2 linked regions of the Pontibacter liquoris genome follow. The protein of the gene in region 2 binds, or shares a complex with, the protein of the main gene of each other region. Links are inferred from orthologs where the notes say so. Each region holds a gene or a part of one and is shown on either strand. Other genes may lie near its edges.

What was found.
Region 1: the proteins of accB (region 2) and accD are in contact, whole or in part, in a solved structure (PDB 8UXZ), measured with the Escherichia coli proteins. The link is inferred for Pontibacter liquoris from one-to-one orthologs.

Annotation. Positions count from the first base shown.
Region 1 is NZ_JALEBG010000001.1:61,192-73,239, reverse strand. The notes cover bases 4,738-7,617. They hold accD (acetyl-CoA carboxylase, carboxyltransferase subunit beta), read right to left. Parts: upstream 6,691-7,617; coding sequence 5,785-6,690; downstream 4,738-5,784. Other genes in these bases: LWL52_RS00235 (class I fructose-bisphosphate aldolase), read right to left, coding at 6,846-7,617; LWL52_RS00245 (YiaD family glycine zipper/OmpA-like lipoprotein), read right to left, coding at 4,794-5,543. Outside these bases: LWL52_RS00275 (DUF3179 domain-containing (seleno)protein), read left to right, coding at 1-554; LWL52_RS00270 (endonuclease III domain-containing protein), read right to left, coding at 753-1,460; LWL52_RS00265 (MBL fold metallo-hydrolase), read left to right, coding at 1,681-2,370; LWL52_RS00260 (DUF2238 domain-containing protein), read left to right, coding at 2,520-3,158; LWL52_RS00255 (hypothetical protein), read right to left, coding at 3,252-3,617; LWL52_RS00250 (YiaD family glycine zipper/OmpA-like lipoprotein), read right to left, coding at 3,793-4,500; more of LWL52_RS00235, read right to left, coding at 7,618-7,904; LWL52_RS00230 (hypothetical protein), read left to right, coding at 7,888-8,073; LWL52_RS00225 (amidohydrolase family protein), read right to left, coding at 8,111-9,328; LWL52_RS00220 (amidohydrolase family protein), read right to left, coding at 9,509-10,810; LWL52_RS00215 (M28 family peptidase), read right to left, coding at 11,374-12,048.
Region 2 is NZ_JALEBG010000001.1:2,534,256-2,546,295, forward strand. The notes cover bases 460-3,331. They hold accB (acetyl-CoA carboxylase biotin carboxyl carrier protein), read left to right. Parts: upstream 460-1,585; coding sequence 1,586-2,077; downstream 2,078-3,331. Other genes in these bases: LWL52_RS10490 (pyridoxal phosphate-dependent aminotransferase), read right to left, coding at 460-739; efp (elongation factor P), read left to right, coding at 1,019-1,582; accC (acetyl-CoA carboxylase biotin carboxylase subunit), read left to right, coding at 2,201-3,331. In the rest of the region: more of LWL52_RS10490, read right to left, coding at 1-459; more of accC, read left to right, coding at 3,332-3,544; LWL52_RS10510 (hypothetical protein), read right to left, coding at 3,713-4,369; LWL52_RS10515 (hypothetical protein), read right to left, coding at 4,460-5,125; LWL52_RS10520 (hypothetical protein), read right to left, coding at 5,201-5,731; LWL52_RS10525 (DUF3109 family protein), read right to left, coding at 6,429-7,013; LWL52_RS10530 (ankyrin repeat domain-containing protein), read right to left, coding at 7,202-8,854; LWL52_RS10535 (ATP-dependent helicase), read left to right, coding at 9,100-11,346; LWL52_RS10540 (DUF4290 domain-containing protein), read left to right, coding at 11,518-12,040. UniProt on the Escherichia coli protein: This protein is a component of the acetyl coenzyme A carboxylase complex; first, biotin carboxylase catalyzes the carboxylation of the carrier protein and then the transcarboxylase transfers the carboxyl group to form malonyl-CoA.

The sequences.
Region 1 (12,048 bases), 2.5 Mb from region 2 along the record:
GACAGGCTACCGGCCAGGCCGTTGCAGGCAAACTGGCCGGCCATACGTTGCCCGAATATCCCTCTATGCAAACCACCTTAACCAAATGGCTGGAACTGCACCCGCAAACCCTGATCATGCAACCGGACAAGAAATTTCAGGCAGAATATGATAGTTTGAAAACCTACGAAAAAGGAAGGCTGACAGGAACGTTAACCCGCCGCGACACCAGTTCGTGGCAGCCAAAATCGTGGGTAGTGGGCGTATCTCTCGGCAACGACAGCAAATCGTACGACTGGAACAGGCTGCAGCAGGAGCGCATTATTTACGATGTGGTGCACGGCCAGCCCATTGCGGTTATACTTTCCGAAGACAAAAGCAGCTTTGTCGTGTTAGCGAGAGAAAACAGGGAGCAGGCATTTACCCTTCAAAACGACACGCTCATCAGCCAGGGGAACCGCTATTCGTTTTTTGGAAAATCGCTGGATGCCGCTCAGCCGGACCTGAAAAGCGTAACCGCCTACCAGGAATACTGGCACAGCTGGAAAACCTTCCACCCGATGACCAAGTGGTAAACAACCGCCAATTCCATACTTCCTGAAGCTTATACTTCTGTTAGTTCTGGTAATATCCTTCCTTTATACTTCGGGCCTTGAAGTATACTTTAGCTTGTTGCAGCAAGCGCAGGAAGCGATGCCTGTAACGGCTGCGAAGAAACGGATATTTGCCAGCTGGCTTTACAAGTATAAAATCGTTGCTGATCTTTCCGCCGCTCAGGCTGCTTTGTCCACGCCTTTTTCGCGCACGTCCTCATAGTAATTGCAGATGCTGCTGAGCACGCACTTTTCGCACTTGGGGCTGTAGAACGTGCAGATGCGCTGCCCATGCCAGAGCAGGTGAATGTGGTAATTAAAGAGCTCTACCGGGTCCGGGGGCAGCAAGTGCAGCAGCACCTCGTGGGCTTTGTTGGCTGTAACTTTAGCCCCAAGTATACCTACGCGCTGGCTTACCCGAAAAACGTGCGTATCGACGGGCATTACGGGCTTATGGAAGTTAAAGAGCAACACCAGCGTGGCTGTTTTCAGGCCCACGCCCGGCAAACTGGTGAGCCAGGCAATGGCCTCGTCCACAGGCATGTCCTTCAGAAAATCGATATTGATCGTGCCGCACCTTTCTTTTATCATTCGCAACGTTTGCTGTATCTGGGGTACTTTCTGGCCGGGGTAGCGGGTGGTTTTAATGGCATCAGCCAACGCATCAAAATCAGCGTTCATCACGCCTTCCCAATCCCCGAACCGCTCCAGCATCGTATAATAGGCTTTCTCCTCGTCAACGTGGTTGGTGCGGTGCGAGAGCATGGTGGATATCAGCTCGTGCATGGGCTCGCGCCGGTTATCCAGTTTCAGCCGTTTATAGGCTTTGTTCAGCAGCTCGTGGGTCAGCTTTATTTTTTCTTCGGCAGGCAGATCATGCGCATCCATCGGCAATGGTTCTTGGTGATTTTCTTCTTTACGAACGTGCCGCAAGCGCGTTAAAGCGCCCGGCTGCCGGGTTTGCCTGCGCCTGGTTTTTACATGCATTTATACTTGCTTTATTAGCGCATCAGCTAGCATTAAACAGACAACTATTTGCAATATTTTTCGCTATACGTGGTAGCCAGGGTGCCTATGCCCTGCCAGCACAGCTTGACAGGGTATACGTATGCAGATAAAATTTTTAGGAACAGGCGGAGCTTTTGACACAGACTATCTTAATTCGGCGGCGCTCTTAGCATTTGGAGACATGCACCTGCTGCTGGACTGCGGGTTTACCGTATACCCGGAGCTGGTCAGGAAAAACCTGATACAGCAGGTAGACCACATCCTGCTCACGCACCTGCACAACGACCATTGCGGCAGCCTGGCTAACCTGCTGCTCCACAAAGCCATTATAGAAAAGAGCCGCCGGCCTGTGCTCATTTATCCTTCCGAACAGTTCAGGCAAAAGCTCTATACTTTTCTGGAGATACAGCTGAAAGACCCTGACAAGTATGCTGACTTTGTACCAATCGAGCATTTTGAGGGCATTACGTGCGTGGATACCTATGGCCAGCACTCGGAAAGCTACCAGACCTACGCTTATATATTCGACAACGATTACCGCATTGCGTATTCCGGCGACCTGGGCAGGCCAGAAGCGCTTTTTGATAAACTCAACCGCATGCCCAAAAAGAAGACCTGCGTGTTTCATGACATTACCTTTAATGCCGATAACACCAGCCATACCTATTACAAAAAGCTATTGCCTTATATGAATGGCGTCGACATATTCGGGTATCACTGCGATCCGTCCCAGAATCCGGACGATAATCCTATTCGCTTGGTATACTTTCAGCAGGAGCTGATGGCATGAGCATGGCCCGTATACCTGGCCTCAAAAGCCATTGGTCGAAATAAGCGAAACCTCTAAATTCAGCTAACTATCTTAAACAAGCCTGGCAGCTGAAACAAGTCTTATCTAAACCTGTTCCTGCTCCGGAACTAAAACAAGCTGCGCCCACGATGATGAAGGTCATGATGCCTGCTGCCAAAACAAAGGTACCTACGCTGCACAAAGTATACGGCGGGGTTTTTGTGATTTTCTGGCTTTATACCGGGCTTACCACGCCCGACCTGCTGAACTGGGCCACCGAAAACTCGCTGACGCTCTCGGTGCTGATCCTGCTGGCAGCTTTTTACAACATCTTCCGCCTCTCCGATAGCAGTTATACGCTTATTTTCCTGTTTTTGCTCCTGCATGTGTACGGCAGCCAGTATAACTATGCCCAAAACCCCTTGGGAGAGTGGCTGCAGCAAACGTACCACCTGCAACGCAACCCCTACGACAGGATTGTGCATTTTAGCTTTGGCTTGCTGCTGGCGTACCCCATGCAGGAAGTGCTTGGCCATGGCTTAAAACCAAGTTCGCCCTGGCGCTACCTTTTGCCTCTGCAGCTAACGCTGGCCTTGGGGGCCCTGTATGAAATTGTGGAGTGGCTTGTGGCAGACCTGGTATTTGGGGGTAAACAGCAGGGAATGGCTTACCTGGGCATGCAGGGCGATAGTTGGGATGCCCAGAAAGATATGGCTCTTGCGCTGGCAGGCGCCCTGCTGGCGATGGGGGCCACATACCTATTGCATCACCGGAGAGAGCAAGCCTAAGTGGCAGTAGTTCTGGGCCGGCGGCTTGTGAAAGAAATTCAAGCTATACTAGCCAAGTGTGCGACCCTGCCGGGCCAGGAAGCTAACGGCAGCTTAGCGGTATTCCCGCTTCCGCTTGAAGTTATTTGCCCTTATCTTTGATTTGTCGTTATGAAATTCTGCTTTGCCCTCGGGGGTTTCTATTTTCAGCACTTCGCCGGCCAGTTCGATCTTCACAAAGTCATCCTCGTAATTCACCTCGTCAAACTTTTTATAATAGGCCTGCCGGCTATGCATATGGCGGGCAAACTCAGTGAGCGGCATGGTACGGGCAAGCCGGGCATCGTGGTGCAGTGCTTGCTGCACCTGCTGTTCCTGCGCCGCTATACTTCCTGCGGCAGTCAGGCTTACAACCCCTTCACTGTCCGTTTTAGCTGCTGTCCCACGGTCGCAGGCGCTGGCAGCAAGCAGCAAAAGCATTCCCCAAACTATTGTTAATCGCCTTCTCATTTTCCCTTCTATCCTAAAGTTACTGCTCCGCTTACGCAAATGGCACGTGCGGAGTTAACAGGAGGCGCTTTCAAAAAAACAGCCGCACCCTCAGGGGGATGCGGCTGTAAAAAATCACCAATTATTCACTAATCACAAATGCAGGTTATAGATCACCGCGCTCAGCAGCTTTCTTCATTTTTTCGTTGGCATAGATAGCGATCTCTACACGGCGGTTCTGCTGACGGCCTGCTTCTGTAGAATTGTCTGCCACCGGCTGGTCAAAGGCATATCCTTTGGTGGTCATGCGGCTACGATCTACACCCATAGAGGCGGCATAATCCGCTACCGACTGGGCACGCTGCTCAGAAAGACGCTGGTTCAGCTCACGGGAACCGGTATTATCGGTGTGGCCTTCGATCAGCACGTTGGTATCCGGGTATTTCTTCAGTGTTTCAGAAAGCTGCGCAATATCTGTTTGGGCAGCTGGCTGCAACTGTGCAGAGCTGGTCTGGAACAGGATACCGGAATTGAACGTGATCTTGATACCTTCGCCTACACGCTCCACTTGGGCGCCTTCCAGGTCACGGCGAAGTTCTTCGGCCTGCTTGTCCATACGGCGGCCAATTACAGCACCGGCAGTACCACCCACAGCGGCACCAATAATGGCACCGGCAGCTGTGTTACCTGCTACTCTACCAATAACGCCCCCTACTACCGCACCAGAGCCGGCACCAATAATGCCACCTTTGGCAGTCTTGCTCATGCCTTTCCTTTCAGTAGTGCTGGTGTTGGCTGTCTGGTTTTTAGTACACGAAGTGAAAAAGATACCTAGTATGGCAATAATGGATAGATAAATTCTTAAATTTTTCATAATTGTTTCGTTAAGTCAGTGTTAAAGAACCGTCAGATTCTGAGCATAATACTCCAAAGACGCGTAAAAGTTTGGTTCTGCACCCTTGTTTTGCCCAGTGCCTGGCCGCTTTGCGTTAACCCACAACGGCCATTCCGCTGATGTTTAATACATTATATACCTTATTTTGTATACTTAAACGTGCAAAGATTTTGCGGGTTCCGCCGCACGTGCCGCTTTGCTGTAAAAAGCGCCTGCCCGGCCTTTGAGCAGGCGCTTATTTATTTTCCTGCTGCCCTGCGGCAGCAAGTGATTTATTTTACTTCGCCGTTTTCAGCAGCGTTCTTCAGCTCCTCGTTGGCAACAATGATGATCTCTACGCGGCGGTTCTGGCTACGGCCTTCCACGGTATTGTTATCTGCAATCGGCTGATCGTAGCTGTAGCCTTTGGCCTGCAGGCGCGAGCCATCCACTCCCAGGCTGCGGGCATAGGCTGCCACTGACTCGGCACGGCGCTCCGACAGGCGCTGGTTCAGCTCATAGCTACCGGTGTTGTCCGTGTGGCCTTCGATGATCACATTGGTGCCCTCATACTTCTGCAGCGTCTGGGCAAACTTCTGAATGTCCTGTTTGGCTGTAGCGCTCAGTTCGGCAGAGTTGGTCTTGAATAAAATGCCGGAGTCAAAGTTGATCCGGATGGCCTCGCCTACGCGCTCCACTTTGGCATTCTCCATGCTTTTCTCCAGCTCTTCGGCCTGCTTGTCCATGCGGCGGCCGATCACGGCACCTGTGGCACCTCCTACGGCGGCCCCAATAATAGCGCCTGCTGCCGTGTTGCCCAATCTGTTACCGATAAGGCCACCTAACACTGCACCACCACCGGCACCAATAATACCGCCTTTGGTTGTTTTTTTCATGCCCGGTTTTTCATTCTCGGCAGGTTTTGGCTGGCTCACTACTGTTCCGTCGTTTCCTACGCCTGCCACAGGCTTGGACGACTGGCACGAAGAAAATAACAGCGTAACTGCCAGCAGGGAGCTGAGGGACATTTTGATAAGTTTCATAATACTTGCTTTGGTAAAGGTTGAATCGTTTTACTGTTTTAAATGGGCTGTTTTAGGTATGTTGCCATACGTTACAATGCCTAACGCAATACTAATGCCAAACTTATATAACAAGGCTTCTATATTTTAAGAATATATTTTTGATGCGGTAGTACTGCCAAAATGTAGCTGGCCAGTATCAAAAGAGCCGCCTTCCGGAATAACCCAGAAGGCGGCTCTTTATACTAGCGTAAGGCCAACGTTAGGATGCGTTTGCCACTTTGCCGTTTTTCAGCTTGGGTTCTGCCGGTGCCTCTGCATCTGCAGGGCGCAGCATGGCCAGCAAATCGCTTAGTTTCTGCTTCAGGGCCTTGCGGTCCACAATAAAGTCCAGGAAGCCGTGCTCCAGCACAAACTCTGCGCTCTGGAAGCCTTTTGGCAGGTCTTTGCCAATGGTTTCCTTGATCACGCGCGGGCCGGCAAAACCGATCAGGGCGCCTGGCTCGGCAATGTTAAAATCACCCAGCATGGCATATGATGCCGTTACGCCGCCCGTAGTCGGATCGGTGAGCAGCGAGATATAGGGCAGCTTCTCTTCGGCCAGCAAGGCCAGGCGGGCAGAGGTTTTAGCCATTTGCATCAGCGAGAAACCAGCTTCCATCATGCGGGCACCACCCGATTTGGAGATCATCAGGAAAGGCGTACGGGTTTTACGGGCATGGTCCACAGCGCGGGCAATCTTCTCGCCTACCACCGAGCCCATCGAGCCGCCGATAAAGGCAAAGTCCATACAGGCGATGGTGATGTCCTGCCCGTTCATTTTGCCGTAGCCCGAACGCACGGCGTCTTTCAGACCGGTACTTTTTTGGGTGGCGGCTATACGCTGCGGGTAGGGCTTGGAATCTACAAAGTTCAGCGGATCGCCTGAGGTCAGGTTCTCATCCAGCTCTGTAAAGGTGTTGTCGTCAAACAAGATCGCGAAATATTCCTTGGAGCCGATGCGGTCGTGGTAATCGCACTTTACGCAGGTGCTCAGGTTCTTGCGGTGCTCGGCCATACTGGTCACCGTTTTGCAGGCCGGGCACTTGTACCACAACCCGTCGGGCGTCTCTTTTTTCTCTTCGGTTGGGGTATGGATTCCTTTTTCTACTCTTTTAAACCAAGGCATCATAGTTCAAAGCGTGCTCACCGCACATTAAAGTTTACAAGTATACCTTGCAGCAAGGCATAAAAATGGTAGCCTGCCCCTTCCGGGCGCCTGCAGAGGTGCCGGAAAAAAGGCAGGCTACAAAAATATGTAATTATCTGCAGTTGTGCTACAAATTACGCCAGTGTAATCTCACGTGCCAGGTAAACATCCTGAATGGCCTGCAGCAGCGCCACGCCAGCGTTCATATCTTTCTGAAACGCTTTGCGGCCCGAGATCAGCCCCATGCCACCAGCCCGTTTGTTAATGACTGCCGTGCGCACTGCATCGGCCAGGTCCGACTCCCCTTTCGACTCGCCCCCGGAGTTGATCAGGCCGGCGCGGCCCATATAGCAGTTGGCTACCTGGTAGCGGCACAGGTCGATGGGGTGATCGGTGGCCAGCTCGCTATACATCTTCTCATGTGTCTTTCCGAAACCGATGGCTTTAAAGCCGCCGTTGTTTTCGGGCAGTTTCTGCTTGATGATATCGGCCTGGATGGTAACGCCCAAGTGGTTGGCCTGCGCCGTCAGGTCGGCAGCGACGTGGTAATCTACGCCGTCTTTTTTGAAGGCATTGTTGCGGGTGTAGCACCACAGGATGGTGGCCATGCCCAGCTCATGCGCCCGCTCAAAAGCCTGGGCCACTTCCACGATCTGGCGCGACGACTCTTCCGATCCAAAGTAGATGGTAGCACCTACCGCTGCAGCGCCCAGGTTCCAGGCATCCTCCACCGAACCGAACATGATCTGGTTATACTTGGTGGGAAAGGTCATCAGCTCGTTGTGGTTGATCTTCACCACAAAAGGGATCCGGTGCGCATACTTCCGCGACAAGATGGCCAGGTTCCCAAAGGTGGTGGCCACGGCATTGCAGCCGCCTTCCATGGCTAGCCGGATAATGTTCTCCGGGTCGAAATAGATCGGGTTGGGCGCAAATGAGGCGCCCGCCGTATGCTCGATGCCCTGGTCTACAGGCAGGATGGACAGGTAGCCCGTTCCGCCGAGGCGTCCGTGGTCGAAGAGCTGCTGCAGGTTGCGTAGCACCTGCGGGTTGCGGTTAGAAGGCACAAAGATCCTTTCCACAAAGTCAGGTCCCGGTACGTGCAACAGCTCGCGGGAGAAGGTTTTGCTTTCGTGCTGCAGCAGGCTGTCGGCATCGGCGGCAAGTAGAGAAACGATGGAATCGAACGTCATGGGTCGTGTATTTGGGATGAAAGATGCGTGGGCTCCGGGATGCAAACCGGCTAAAATAAGCTACTCCCGGAAGCTGCCACGCGATCCATCCTTATACTTAACGGGCAAGCAGCCATTCCAGACGCAGAACTCCTTCCCATACTTGCATTTCCTCAAAAAGTTACCCTAATCTACTGGTAGCCAAGACCAATAGCTGCCACAGCAGCTTACATACACTCGTTGCTGACCACCTGGCCATCGATGATCACGGCGCATACATGCGAGGTGTACTCGAACGGATCGCCATCGAAGAGCACCACGTCGGCGTCCTTGTTCTTTTCGAGCGAGCCTACCCGCTGCTCCTGCCCAATGATGCGGGCGGGGGTGGAGGTAATGGCGGCCAGGGCCTGCTCGGGGCTCATACCGTTGGCTACAGCTACGCTTGCCTCAAAAAGGATCACGCGGGCGCGTGGCACATAGGCCTCAAAGCCACTCTGGATAGCCACCGGGATGCCGGCTTTTGCCAACACGCCCGCCGTCTCGAACGACATGTTCTTCAGGTCTTCGTTGGCGCGCGCCATAGTGGGATGAATGATCACGGGAACACCGGCCGCTTTTATCTCGTCTACCAGCAGGTATGCTTCTGCAGCGCCATCCAGCACCATTTTGAGGTTAAACTCTTTGGCCAGGCGCAGGGCGCCCATAATATCCTGGGCTTTGTTGGCAGTAACAAGCGCCTTATACTTGCCACTGAGCACACCGGCCAGGTATTCCAGTTTCAGGTTGCGGTCCGGGCGCTTGCTGGCATCGGCATTGGCCATTTTCTTGCCGTATACCTGCGCCGCCTGCAGCTCGGAGCGCAACATGGCCAGTCCTTTGGCAGCGGTCTTTGGCGAGTTATAGTTCTCCGCCACGGTAGATCCCAGCGTAAAAGCAACCATGCTGGTGGTATCCATTAGCGTTCTAAAACCCTGCGGGGATGTTTTGATGACCATGGTTTGCCCGCTGGCCAGGGCGCCCGGCGCGTGGCCCGTGTTGATGGTGGTAACACCATAGCGGCGCACCCAGTCGATGAGCTCCTCGTTAGGGTCGTAAGCATCCAGGGCGCGAAGCTCGGGCTGCAACGGCGCCGTTTTTTCGAGCTGCTGCTGGTCGGCCGGGATGTTGTAAATGCCGGCCAACCCTACCGAAGTATGGGCATCCACCAGCCCCGGCGTGACTACTTTGGCCTGGTATACTTTGTAGTTTTGCGGCACGGCCAGGTTAGCGCCTACGGCTTCAATTTTGCCGTCTTTTATCAGCACCACACCATTTTTAACCGGCGCGCCTGCCATGGTATAAACGGTTTCACCTTTGATGGCGATCTGCGCGCGCGCCTGCTGCCCACCAAGTATGGCCAGCCCGGCGGCAAGTATGGCAGAAGCCTTTTGTATATTTTTATGCATGTTGACTCTGTTTTAGCTGTTAGTTGCAGGATGTTAGATGTTAGACATAGGACTGCTAGACAAAGGATTTTTCAGATAGAAGCGGCAAATTAATTGCGATGCGTTCTGCTTTGCTCGCCAAGTATAAGGTGCTTGCTTCAGAACGTCTTTTATCCTTTGTCAAAATGTCCTTTGTCAGATTTAATCGGTGTGGAAATCCAGTGCACCATTGTAGGCATTATAGCCACCAGTGGCAAACTTCTTATCCTCGGGGTTGGCCAGGTCAAAGCGTTTTTTGCCCTCTACCCACGTCTGCTCCACGTGCGTGTACACGCTGAAGGGCTCGCCGCTGAGCACCACAAAATCTGCATCTTTGCCTTTCTCCAGCGATCCTACGCGGCCATCGAGTTCCAGCATTTTGGCGCCGGCCAGCGTAATACCCTCAATCGCTTTTTCCTTGCTCATGCCGGCCCGCACCGCCAGCGATACGTTGCGCATAAACAGGCGGGAGTCGGTAATACCATCGTCTGTATGGAAGGCTGTCAGCACGCCCGCCCGCTCCAGCACGGCGCCATTGGAGTTGTGAATGCCCACGGCTTCGACCTTACCGCCCGGCGAATCCAGGGTGATGATGGAGGCAGGCACACCGGCTGCTTTAATCTCATCCACCGCTTTCCAGGCTTCGCTCACGTGGTGCAGCACCAGCTTAAAGCCAAACTCTTTTTGCAGGCGCAGGGCCGTTAAAATATCTTCGTAGCGGTGGGTGTGGAAGTGCACAATGCGCCGGCCATCTAGTATCTCTACAATCGGGTCGAGCTGCGGCTTGCGTTCCGGCATTTTATCGGCTTTGCCTTTGGCGGCTTTTATTTTTTTCTGATACTGCTGCGCGTCCAGGAACAGCTGGCGGTCCATGGCCGCCGATTTGGCGCGGGTGCCCGGGAAAGGAGCCGGCCGCATGGGGTTGGTACCATTGGCCATTTTCATGCCGCCGCAGATGCCGTTGGTCACATCGGTGCAGAAGGTCAGGTCTTCGATGGTCTTGCCTTCGCGCATTTTGAGGTATACTGTCTGGCCGCTCATCAAATGGCCTGAGCCCGGCATCACGTTCACGGTGGTAATGCCGCCGGCCAGCGCCCGCTTGAAGGTATCGCTTATGGGGTTGATGCCATCCATCACCCGCACATCGGGGTGCAGTGCCGCCGACCCATCGCCACCGGAGCCTTCGCCCAGGTGCGAATGCGTATCTACCAGGCCGGGCATCAGCACCTTGCCGGTCATATCAAACTCCACGGCATCTTTGGGCACCTTCACTTTGCCAACAGGCCCTAGGGCGGTAATTTTGCCATGCTGCACCACCAGTACGCCCTGTGCAATGGGCTCGCCGGAAACGGGAATAATGCGGGCCCCTTTAAAAACATGCGGCTTTTCCTGTGCCAGCACAGGGCTGCTGCCCAGCAGCACCGCCAGGCCAAGCGCCACCACTAACTGCTTCTCAGATCTCATAAATAAGGGTAAAGTAAATCGTTTGTTTAGTTGAGTGCCTTAACTTAAGAGTTTAGCGGCATAAATAAAATTCTCACCCGGCAATTGCTTGCTCTATGTGTTTCAAGCACCCTTTTTACAAGCACAACTTCTTTATATACAGTTACTTGAAATCAAATCCCAATTTCCCGTTTGCAGTTATTTCTTATAGTGTTTTACTTAATTCCCGGTCGCAATGAAAAAGGTATGAACTTCCCGGTCAAAAATGTGCTGGCAGCGCTCCTGCTATTTGGGTTGATGCTCCTTTATGCCTGTGCCCAGTCCGCGCAACTAACAGGTGCTTGGAAGAGCCCCAAGCAGCTACCAAGCAATACAGCAACATGATCACTGTATCTATGTCGCATAACATAGTGATCAGGCAGCAAGTGGAGAATGACTTTCAGAAAACCTCGCAGAATATCGCAAAAGTAACCATCGAACAGATGGGCCAGGATAAGCTAGTAAGTGCAAAATAAAATCGTGTTAAGCATAAAAAAAGGGCACCGCGTGGTGACCTTTTTTTATGAAGTGCTTTGAAGTATAACTTACTCGTTATACACTACATGCAGCATGGTCTGGCCCACGGCTTTCAGCGTCCGGGGGCTGATCACGTCCATGTTGTCGGTATGGCGGTGATGGTAAGGGCCAAAATAATCGCCGTCGGGGGCGCCCATGTTATATTCGATCACGTCGATCATGCGAATATTGGCCCAGTTGTTCACATAAGAATGGTCGTCGGTAATGGCGGGAGCATTCTCATACTTAAAGTAGTCGGAGTAGCCGATGTGATTAGCCGCTTTCCATACTTTGTCCACAATCCCTTTGGCATGTTGCATCGAAGTACCTTCGCGGGCAAACTTGGCGTTCTCAGCGCCGACCATGTCCAGCAGGATGCCGTAGTTGGCTTTATAGTTGGGCACGTGTTTGTTTTTGCTCCAGTATTGCGCGCCCAGGCACCAGGTATCTTCCTTATAGGGTATGCCGCTGTTATCGGGCTGGCCATAATCCTCGCCGTCAAAAAAGATCATATCCACGCCTACTGCAGGTTTCTGCTGCGCGGTGTGTATAGTGCGGGCCATTTCCAGCAGTACGCCAACGCCGCTGCCGCCGTCGTTGGCCCCGTCAATGGGTTTATCCTGGTTGCTGCTGTCCTTGTCGGCAAAAGGGCGCGTATCCCAGTGGGCAGCCAGCAGCACGCGGTTGGCCGTCTGCGGGTTATA
Region 2 (12,040 bases):
CCCTGAAACCCGCTGCCAGGTAGTTCTTGGAAAGCCCGCTAAAGGTTACGGTCAGCACCTTGTCCGAGAAACTACCCGTGGCATGGTGCACCGCCTCGTCATACAGGATCTTATCGTAGATCTCATCCGAAAAAAGCACCAGTTCATGCTCTTCGGCCAGTTGCACCAGCTGCTGCAGTACCTCGCGGCTATACACCGCGCCGGTCGGGTTGTTGGGGTTGATGATCACCAGCGCCCGTGTGCGGGATGTGATCTTGCTTCTGATGTCTGCCAGGTCCGGGTTCCAGTCTGCTTCCTCATCGCAAAGGTAATGCACGGCCTTGCCACCCGAAAAGCGCACAGCTGCTGTCCAGAGCGGGTAATCGGGGGTGGGCACCAGCACCTCGTCCCCGTCGTTGAGCAGCGCCTGCACCGCATGCAGGATCAGCTCACTTACGCCGTTACCAATAAAAATATCATCGGTGTGGACGCCCAAAAGGCCCTTACCCTGGTAATATACCTGCAGTGCCTGACGCGCTTCGAGCAGGCCTTTATGATCGGAGTAGCCCTGGGCCAGCGTTAAATGCTGCACCAGCTGCGCCACCAATTCCGGGGCGGCATGAAAGCCGAAGGGAGCCGGGTTCCCGATGTTCAGTTTGGTAATCGTATGCCCTTGCTGCTCCAGGGCTTTTGCCTGCTCATAAACGGGCCCGCATAGTTCGTAATGAACACTATCCAGGCGTGTGCTGCGCTGTATCATATGCTGAAAAAAATTTATCAAAAGTAATGTTTTGCCCCGATTATAGTAGAATGCTTTGGCCCCGAACAAAAAAATTGCCAACCGCATTCCCGCAACAGCTAACCGGGCCAAAACCTTTTCCGGGCGCAACGACTAAAACAGAAGGATGAAGTGCCCGATGCACGCGATTCGGAACCCCTATAAGGAGTTTTTCAGGAGAATAACTACCTTTGTTTTGCAACACACGAAAAACAGCTTTACTTTTACTCCCTTAATCAAAATTTAGCAACAGATTATTGTATGGCAAACACCGCTGATATTAGGAACGGATTGTGTATGGAGTTCAACAACGACCTGTACGTTGTGATCGATTTCCAGCACGTAAAGCCAGGAAAAGGCCCTGCCTTTGTTAGAACAAAACTCCGAAACATAAAGACGGGCAAGGTAATCGACAACACCTTTTCTGCCGGACATAAGATCACGACTGCCCGGGTGGAACAGCGTCCGCACCAGTTCATTTATAAGGATGACCTGGGCTACAACTTCATGGACATGAACACTTTTGAGCAGGTGACGCTGGAAGATGCCATGGTTCCTTTTGCGGACCTGATGAAAGAAGGCCAGGAAGTAACCATCCTGTTTCATGCCGAAACCGAGACACCGCTGACCTGCGAGATACCTCCTTTTGTTGAACTGACCATTACGTATACCGAGCCGGGCTTAAAGGGCGATACTGCTACCAACGCCTCCAAGCCGGCTATAGTAGAGACTGGCGCTACCATCCAGGTGCCTTTGTTCATTGGCCAGGACGAAAAAATCAAAGTAGACACTCGTACTTATTCATACGCTGAGAGAGTAAAATAACCCATGAAAGCTAAAGAAATCCAGGATCTGATCGACTTTATCGCCAAGTCTGGCCTTAACAAAGTCAACATCGAAACAGAAGAGTTTAAAATTTCGGTGCAGCGCGAGCCTAACCAGAAAGTGAAGTATGTAAGCGAGCCAGCACCGGCAGCCGCAGCTCCAGCCGCTGCGCCCGCACCACTGCCTCACCCGGCAGCAGCTGCTACGCCTGCGCCAGCCCCTGCTGCTGCGCCCGCCGCTTCTGACGACAGCAAGTATATTGCCATCAAAGCGCCGATGATCGGAACGTTTTACCGCGCTTCCAGCCCGGAATCGCCTATTTTTGTGAACGTAGGCGATGAGGTGAAAAAAGGCCAGGTGATCTGCATCATCGAAGCCATGAAACTCTTCAATGAGATCGAGTCGGAAGTATCCGGCAGAATTGTAAAAGTGCTGGTAGACAATGCCAGCCCTGTCGAGTACGATCAGCCCCTGTTTCTGGTAGATCCTAGCTAATTTTCCAATTTGAAAATTTGGAAGTGCGAAAATTTGGAGATGGAGATGGTCTTATAAACGTCTCCATTTTCATTATTCATACTTTTCAAATCTGCAAATCTTCAAATCTCCAAATCTGAAACCATGTTTAAGAAGATATTGATCGCCAACCGAGGCGAAATAGCATTGCGCATTATCCGTACGTGCAAGGAGATGGGCATTAAGACGGTAGCCGTATACTCTACGGCCGACAAAGAGAGCCTGCACGTGCGCTTTGCCGATGAGGCAGTTTGCATCGGGCCTCCCCCCAGTGCGCAGTCGTACCTGAACATTCCCAACATCATTGCGGCCGCCGAGATCACCAACGCCGACGCCATTCACCCGGGCTACGGCTTTTTGTCTGAGAATGCCGAGTTTTCGCGCATCTGCGCCGAAAACAACATCAAATTCATCGGTGCCACGCCCGAGATGATCAACTCCATGGGCGATAAGGCATCGGCCAAGGCTACGATGAAAAAAGCCGGTGTACCAACCATTCCGGGTTCCGAGGGACTGCTGAAGAACATGGAGGAAGGTATAAAGCTGGCTCAGAAAGTGAAGTACCCGGTTATACTTAAAGCAACAGCAGGTGGCGGTGGCCGCGGCATGCGCATTGTGCGCAACGATTCTGAGTTTGAGAAAGCCTGGAACGATGCCCGCACCGAGGCCAAAGCCGCTTTCGGAAACGACGGCATTTACCTGGAAAAGTTTGTAGAAGAGCCACGCCACATCGAGATACAGCTCATCGGTGACCAGCACGGACACGTAGCGCACCTTTCGGAGCGCGACTGCTCCATTCAGCGCCGCCACCAGAAACTGGTAGAAGAAACGCCTTCGCCGTTTATTACCGACAAGCTGCGTGATAAAATGGGCGAAGCCGCCATTGCCGGCGCCAAAGCCATCAATTACGAAGGCGTGGGTACAATCGAGTTCCTGGTAGACAAGAACCGCGACTTCTACTTTATGGAGATGAACACGCGTATCCAGGTAGAGCACCCGATCACGGAAGAGGTAATTGATTACGACCTGATCAAAGAGCAGATAAAGGTAGCCGCCGGCGAGAAGATCTCAGGCAAGAACTACTATCCGAAGATGCACGCCATCGAGTGCCGAATCAATGCTGAAGACCCCAAGAACGGCTTCCGTCCGTCGCCGGGCAAGATCACGACGCTGCATGTGCCGGGTGGCCATGGTGTTCGCGTCGATTCGCACGTTTACTCTGGCTATACTATCCCGCCGAACTACGACTCGATGATCGCAAAGCTTATCGTAACGGCCCAGACGCGGGAAGAGGCTTTGGTGAAAATGAAGCGCGCCCTGAGCGAGTTCGTGATCGAAGGGGTGAAAACCACCGTGCCTTTCCACCTGAAGCTGATGGATGATACTGGTTTCAAGGAAGGAAACTTCACCACAGCTTACCTCGAGAATTTTGATTTTGATGCTTTGTAGCAGCAATATATTTCCTTTTATAAAAGAAAACCCGCAGCCACTACCCGGCTGCGGGTTTTCTTTTATACTTGCATAGTTTATACTTCAGTGATGACCCTTTATCGTTCAGGAGTCGGAATCTAGGTTCTCTTTATACCTTGTCCATACTTCTGTTACGAATGCCAGGCGCTACTCGGTGGCATAAGGGAAGTTACGGGAAACCTTGCGCATCATGCGCTCCACCATATCGTCGGTAGAAGCCAGGATGTCATCATCCATGGTCTTAAAGAAGCGCCAGAGCAGTTCGCCGTCTTTTCCGTCACTGATCGTCATGGTAAGTGAGCCTGAACCGGTTTTGCCTCCCAGGCCGCCCAGCACCACAGCTGTCGCCAGTGCGGCTCCTTCTGATTTAGACTGCTCCATATCGAACTTGCCGCCGATCACGGCATCCACGCCCAGCACTTTGGCAATTTCATCGCGCGTATACTCCTGCAGGTGCTCAAACATGCCGGCTTTTCGCAGCAGGATGTTGGTTTTCTCTACATCCTGGAAGCTCACCGAATAGGCCTTGGACTTTCGCAACAGGTAGGTATACATGCTGTTCTGGATGTTCTGCGCCAGCGTAATTTCCTGGTCGCGGTTCGCTGCGGCGCTGAAGTTCTTCGGCTGCTTTTTGTAAGTGATCTTCGCCTCGAAGGGCAGAATGGCCACTGTCTTGTGGTGAGGCAGCGCGGAACGCAGGTTCGGACTCTCAAAAACCTGTTTGGTGCCTTCTCCCCGAAAAACCTGCGCCTGGGCAAAAGAGGCAATCAAGGCGATAACGAACAATAGATAATATCTTTTCATTTTAGAATGACTTTAAGGTGATGATAATAATTGATATCAGAGTGTAGCAGGGCGAGGCAGTTCCAACTGCCCCGCCCTATCCTACTCCTTTTACTGCAGGGAAAGCTGCGGCTTCAGGCCTTCGCCGTCGTCATCTCCCTCGATCAGGGTAAACTTGCCGCTGTAGCTCCCTTTAAGCACCTTACCGCCTGCTGTCTGCAGGTTGTAAGACATTGTCAGGTTCGGCAGGCTGCCGCTCACGTCGATGGTGCCCCCGGTAATTTCAATGTCAGCCTCCTCTTCCCAGTTGCTGTCCCCATCTGAGTCGATCATGACCATTGTTTGAAAGAAGAAGGATTTTCCGCCATACTTGGCTTCCAGTTCAACTTCCTCCAGGTCGGTATCCGCAGATAGGTCCGCATATACAAAATGGCCTGTTTTAAAGCTGTTGCCACCGGCCGAGAAAAGAGGAGTAAGTATCGCGATCTTGCCGTTCTGGAGATCATTGACCTCGCCATTGCTGCCAATGGTTGGCGTGCCGTCCGTTATCAGGAAGTAGTCCATGTAGTGGGTATCGTCCCCTCCAAACAAACTCAGCGAGCCGCCATTCAGGTAAAAGCCATTTTTGATGGTATAGCCCTGCCCGTTATACTCGGTGTTGCCCGAGGGTGTAGGAATAACATCCGTATCCTGGTCATCATCTTGGGAGCAGGAAGTAGCCAACAGACCAAGAGACACAGCCATAACGGCAAGCGGAAAGCGAAATAAATTTTTCATAGTTGTAGATTTTATAATAGTATATGATTTTGTTTTAAATTCTTGAAGGGGGTTTTGTGCGACTGGAACAGCACCTTAGAACTTTGCCGCTACTCCGAGGCGCAGGGCGGTTACGCCATACCCCACTTCAGCAAAAGCGCCTACTTTATCGGTGAACATGTAGCGGCTACCGACGTGGATGCCGGCAAAAACACCGCCGGCATAGGGACTTTCGAAATCCGTATCCGACTGGTTATCGCTGTACCAGGCTGTCCGCACGCCTACAGAAACCCCGGCATACGGATCCCATTTGCTGGCTTCGTTGCCGGAAAGCACGTCAATCAGGTGGTAAGAGCCGCGGGCGCCGAAATAAACAAAATTATAATGCCAGCTATAGCCGCCTGCCTTGTAGCCGTAGCGGGCATAATCGACAAAACCGCCTGCCGATATATTGTTTTTGATGTCTACTTCCAGCGAGGCACCGATCGGTATGCCGCCGGCCGTATAAGCGCCAATACCGATGCCGGCATTCAGGTACTTGTTCCGGGCAGTAATTTGCGCCTGCGAAGGCAAGGCCAGTGCGGTGGCAGCGGCCACACAGAGAAACGAAGTAATGATCTTTTTCATAGTGTTAATTTTTAGCGTTGAATAAGTATGGATTTAGTTTTATAGTTATCCGGGTCAGGCAAAGGGTTGAGGGCAGCAGATTTTAACATGAAAGGGCGTGGAATGCCTGCCCAGGAAAATAAGCGTAACTGCCTATAATGCTGGGTTAGAGTGTGCTTGGAAGCAGGTTTAAAATCTTGCTGTGAACTTTTATCCTTAAGCTGCCTTTGCGGCTATATATTATATCTCAGGCAGTTAGCGAATAAATTCTTAAAGTAGTTAGCGAAGGAATCTGATCGGAAATTGGAAGTACTACAGCCTCCTAATTTTTAGTTGATAAGCCCGGGCCAAAGGGATTAGGGCAAAACCTGCATAGTCGTCTGACAGGTTAAAACAGACGGCCCAGCTATTCATCTCGCTGTGTATCTGCTGGTCTAGGTGTATACTTTCTCGTTTCATAATTCATTTTATACTTGGTTTTTTCACATTTGCAAAGTATATGCCAAACTGTTATATTATTGACATTCAATTTATTATAAATATTTACTATACTTGACAGCTCGAATAGTTGTCCAGAACTGAACAAGCTCTGTCCGGAACTGAACAGGCTGAAGGATTGGGAATATAGCTTAGCGAAAACCGGACACAAGGGGCATAAAAAAAGAGCCCCACCTGTTAGTGACGCTCTTTTCCCATTGTGTTATACTTCCTCTTAATATCAGACCTTCGCGTTGTTTCCTTCTTCCTCGGCTACAAGTTGCTCCAGCTCCTGGTACCAGTCTTTGCCATACTTGCGGATAAGCGGCTCTTTGAGGAACTGGTACACACGTACGCCCACGTCCTCGCCAAAGCTGCAGGCCGGGTTGCAGATATGCCAACGATCGTAATTGAGGGCTTCAAAATCATCGTATTTCGTGATGCGGATTGGGTATAAGTGGCAGGAAATCGGTTTCTTCCAGTCGATCACGCCGTCTAAATACGCCTGCTCTATCGCACATTTCAGCACTTTATGCTCATCATAGATCGCGTACGCGCACTCGCGGTCCCCGATAGTTGGGGTGGAGTAATCGCCTTCAAAGTCCATCACATACAGGCCCTGCTCCTCGATGGCCTGTTTGCCGGCACCTGACATATAGGGCTTTATTTTATCGTAATGCTGCTCCAGCAGGTTGAGCTCACTGCCTTCCAGCGGCGCGCCAAGGTCTCCCTCCACGCAGCAGGCGCCCTTGCACCGCTCCAGGTTGCACACAAAAAATTTTTCGCGGATGTCGTCGCTGATAACGGTATTCTGAAGGACTATCATGGTTTTTTATTGACGAAAGACAAAGGACAAAAGAGCATAAAGCTTTTTACGTTCATCCTCTTTAAGTATAGAGGAGACAAAGGTAGCGGGAAAATAGTTTAAAATTGCTGTTTCAGCCCAAGCCATACTTCCCGAAGCAACAAGGGCCCTTATCTTTCAGCCTTTGATTAAAAGCTTATAGTTGACCCCTATTGCCTGGGTTGCGGCGAGCCGGCTGCCAGCAAAATGTTCTGCACGTTTTCGTGTTTAGTAAAATCGATGGCGGCCTTGCCATTGTTGTCGGTCAGTTTGGGGTCGGCGCCTGCCTGCAGCAGCGCAAGGATGATCTCGTAGTTGGCATCCATTTCGCAGGCCAGCATCAAGGGCGTTTTGCCATCCTGGTTGCGGATGTTTGGGTTAGCGCCCGAAGCCAGCAGCTTGTTCATCTCCAGAATACCGATATGCTGGCCAATGGTAGCCTGCAGGGCCTGCGCCAGCACCGTATTGCCCTGCTTGTCGGGCACATTCGGATCAGCGCCGTAGCGAAAAAGCGTGTCGAGCAACTGCACCTGTTCCTGCTCAAAAAACTCCGTCTGGATGCGTGAGCAGTTCACCACATAATGCAAGGCTGTTTTTCCATCCAGATCCTGGGCATTTACTTTGGCCCCTTTCCGAAGCAGCTGGCTGGCCGTTTTCAGTCTTACTTCCGGCTCATATACTACGCCGTAATCTTCCAGCAGCATCGGTATAAAAACGGTATGCATCAGCGGCGTACGGCCATGCAGGTTGGCTTCGTAATCATCGGGTACCGCCTGGGTGTTCACATTGCCGCCGGCGGCAATCGCCCGTTTCAACATGTCCGGGTCGCGGTTAATGGCCGCAATCACCACCTTCTGGTCGGCAGTCTGGTTGATGTAGCGCAGCTGCTCATAGGCGCTTATACTTCCTTTAGAAACAGCCTGGCGGTAAAGCTTACGGGCTTCAGGAATGTTCACCTCCCCTATCGTGCCTTCTTCATATAGCAACGCCAGGGTATAGAGTGCCTCCCGGTCGCCGGCGGCCGCTCCTTTTTTCAGGTAAGCCACCGCTTTTTCGGTATCTTTTTTCACGCCTTCCCCATCCAGGTACATGTTGGCCAGGTAAGTATAAGTCACCACATCGTTCTTCTGCGCGGCCCGGTTCAGATAATTCAGTGCCAGACCCAGGTCCTTCAGTTCCCCGAAACCGGTGTAGTACATGCTCCCTAAAATGCGGTTACAAAAGGCATCTCCTTCCACAGCTTTCTCCCGTATCTCGATAGCCGCCGTGCGCATGTGTTGCAGAAAACGCTGCTTGTCTTCCTGCGTCTGCAGGATCATCATCTCCGCCTGGCCCAGGTGCCCCAGCACGCTGCCGCTGTCTACGGCCGCCTGGTAGTAATAAGCAGCAGAATCTTTGTTGGCAGCAAAAAATTTCTCAGCATTCTGGATCTGTTGCAGCGTATCGACCTGCACATCTTTATACTTGAGCTGGCGGTACTGGTGCATGCGGCCAATAAAGTATAAGGCATCACTATCGCCTTTGCTGGCGCCCTCCTTAAACTTAGCGTATGCTTCCGGAAATTTCAGCGAAGTATAATAGGCCAGGCCTTGCTGGACGGCAGGGCTGCGCCAGATCAGCTTCTCAGCCTGCACCGGGGCTGTTGTAACGGCTTTGGTGGCCGCTTTACGGGTGCCTGTTGCCGCTTTTTTAGCAGGCTGGGTGGTTTTTGCTTTAGCGGGAGCAGCCTTTGGTTTGGTCTGGGCAATCGCTAGCGGGCTCATCAATGCAAAGCACAACAGCAACATAAGCGTTTGCAGGGCGAAACGGTTATGCTTTTTCAAAAGAGTGTCGGAAATATGTTTCATGTGCCTCAAAATTACAGCTATCATGGCTCTAAATCAAAAATAGCACCAGAAAGCCTTTTTTTCTGTTTTTAAGCCCCGTGCTAAACGCTTTGTGGCTGCCTGTTGTTCATCTGTTAAGGTATGGGCGCCTGTTGCTGCCGGCAAAAGTGGCCTTGCCATTCTGAAAACGAAATTGTATTTGTAACTTGCATAGATTTTAAGATGCACGCGGAAGAGAAGAAATGGATTACTTAAATTTATTGAACGAATCGCAGCGCGGCGCGGTGCTGCACACCGAGGGCCCGGCCATGATCATAGCGGGTGCCGGCTCGGGCAAAACCCGGGTGCTCACCTACCGGATCGCCCACCTCATCAGCCTGGGGGTGGATCCGTTCAACATTCTGGCCCTGACCTTTACCAACAAAGCGGCCAAGGAAATGCGCCACCGGATCGAGAAGGTGATCGGCAACGAGGCCAAAAGTATCTGGATGGGCACGTTCCACTCAGTCTTTTCGCGCATCCTGCGCGCTGAGGCAGAGAAGATCGGCTACCCCAAAAGCTTTACCATTTACGATACCGACGACTCCAAGACGCTCATTCGCAATATTGTGAAGGAGATGATCCTGGACGATAAGCTGTATAAGCCGAACGTGGTGCTGGGCCGTATTTCCTCAGCCAAAAACAAGCTGATCTCGGTGCGGCAGTACCTCAACGATGCCGTGATACAGGCGGACGACGAAGCGGCCATGCGGCCCAAGATCGGCAAGATTTACGAAATGTACCAGAACCGCTGCTTCCGGGCTGGCGCTATGGACTTTGATGACCTGCTGTTCAACACCAACGTGTTGTTTAAAGACCACCCGGATGCGCTGAACAAGTATCAGAACATCTTTAAGTTTGTGATGGTGGACGAGTACCAGGACACCAACTACTCTCAGTACTTGATCACGCGCAAACTGGCTGCCCAGAACCGTAATATCGTGGTGGTAGGCGATGATGCCCAATCGATCTATGCCTTCCGGGGCGCCGATATTCAGAACATCCTCAACTTTGAGCGCGACTACCCCGAGCTGCAGGTCTTTAAGCTGGAACAAAATTACCGTTCCACTAAAAACATTGTGCACGCGGCCAACTCGGTGATCAAGAACAACCAGGCGCAATTGCGCAAAGATGTTTATACCGACAACGAACAGGGTCCGCTGATTGAAGTAATAAAGGCCAACTCGGATAACGAAGAAGGCAAACTGGTGGCCACCACTATATTCGAGGAGAAGATGAACAACCACTTCTCCTATGACGATTTTGCCATCCTGTACCGCACCAATGCGCAATCCAGGGCCATGGAAGAAGCCCTGCGCCGCATGAACATCAAGTATAAGATCATCGGTGGCCTGTCGTTTTACCAGCGCAAGGAGATCAAGGACCTGATCGCTTACCTGCGCCTGACGGTGAACCCGAATGATGAACAGGCCCTGCGCCGGGTGATCAATTACCCCAAGCGCGGCATTGGTGAAACCACCGAGCAGAAGCTTTTTGTGCTGGCCAACGAAACCAACCACAGCGTGTGGGAAGTGGTGCAGAATGCCAGCCAGTTTATGGGCAACCGCGTGGGCAACGCCATCGAGAACTTCGCCATCATGCTCAAGAGCTTTGCCGTAATGACCGAGCAGAACGATGCCTTTGAGGTAGCCAAGCACATCGCCAAGCACTCAGGCATAGTAGACGATCTGTACCAGGATAAAACCGTAGAAGGCCTGGCCCGTTATGAGAACATACAGGAGCTGCTGAATGGTATAAAAGAGTATGTGGACGATCCGGAGAAGGAAGACAAAAGCCTTTCCTCGTTCCTGCAGGACATTGCCCTGATAACGGATGCCGATACAAAGGCTGATGATGGCGGCGAATTTGTGACCCTGATGACGATCCACTCGGCCAAAGGCCTGGAGTTTAAGAACGTGTTTATCGTGGGGATGGAAGAAAACCTGTTCCCGAGCCAGATGATGCTTAACTCACGGGCCGACCTGGAGGAAGAACGCCGCCTGTTTTATGTGGCGATCACGCGGGCCGAGAAAAAGTTATACCTGACGTACGCCACCAGCCGTTACCAGTGGGGCAACCTGCGTTCCTGTGAGAAGAGCCGCTTCCTGGATGAGATCGATCCAAAGTACCTCAACTTTAAGTATGGCGAGGCAGTAGCCACAGGCAGCGTACTCGATAGGGTATTGCAGCGCAAGAGCAGCATCGGTAGCCTCGTAACGCCGCCGCCCCGCAAGCAGGCAGCAACCAACTATACGGCCCCCGCTGATTTTAAGGCCAGCGACACCTCCGCCCTGGCAGCAGGCATGAAGGTAGAGCATCCCAAATTCGGTTTCGGCGTAGTAACCAAAATGGATACCCAGGGCAACAGCACCAAAGCCATCATCAACTTTGACGAAGTAGGCGAAAAAACCCTGCTGCTGAGCTTTGCCAAACTGCGCATACATGAGTGATTTAATTATAAATTATGAATTAAAAATTAGAAATTGGAAGTCTAAGATAGAAGTATAGCGAATTACTTCTGTGTGTTGCCTCATCCGAAATCCTTAATTCTTATTCATACATGCACGTTGTGCGTATCTATCATTTCTAATTCCTAATTTTGAATTTCTTAAAAAGACATAATGGAAGCTAGTACCACCTTTAAACAAGACCTGTTATTGCGCGAGTACGGCCGGAATGTGCAGGACCTGGTAAATTATATCAGCAAAGTGGAAGACCGCGCAGAGCGCACTCGTCTGTCGCAATTGCTCATCAACCTGATGGCCAAGCTAAACCCGCAGCTGCGCGAAACCCAGGACTACCAGCAAAAGCTCTGGAACCACTTGTTCGTGATGTCGGGCTCTACGCTGGATGTGGATGCGCCCTACCCGCTGAATGCGATGGAATACCTCAACGACAAGCCGCAGCGCATGGAGTATTCGCTGGTAACGCCTCGCTTTAAGCACTACGGCACCAATGTGGAACTGCTGATACAGAAAGCTATTGAGCTGGAGGACGAGAAAGAACGCGAAAGCGCCACCATCTCCATCGGCAAGCTGATGAAGACCCTGTACCGCTCCTACAACAAAGACAGCATTACGGACGACGTGATCCTGGACGACATCCGCTCTATTTCCAAAGGCAAGCTTAACCTGGATCTGAAAA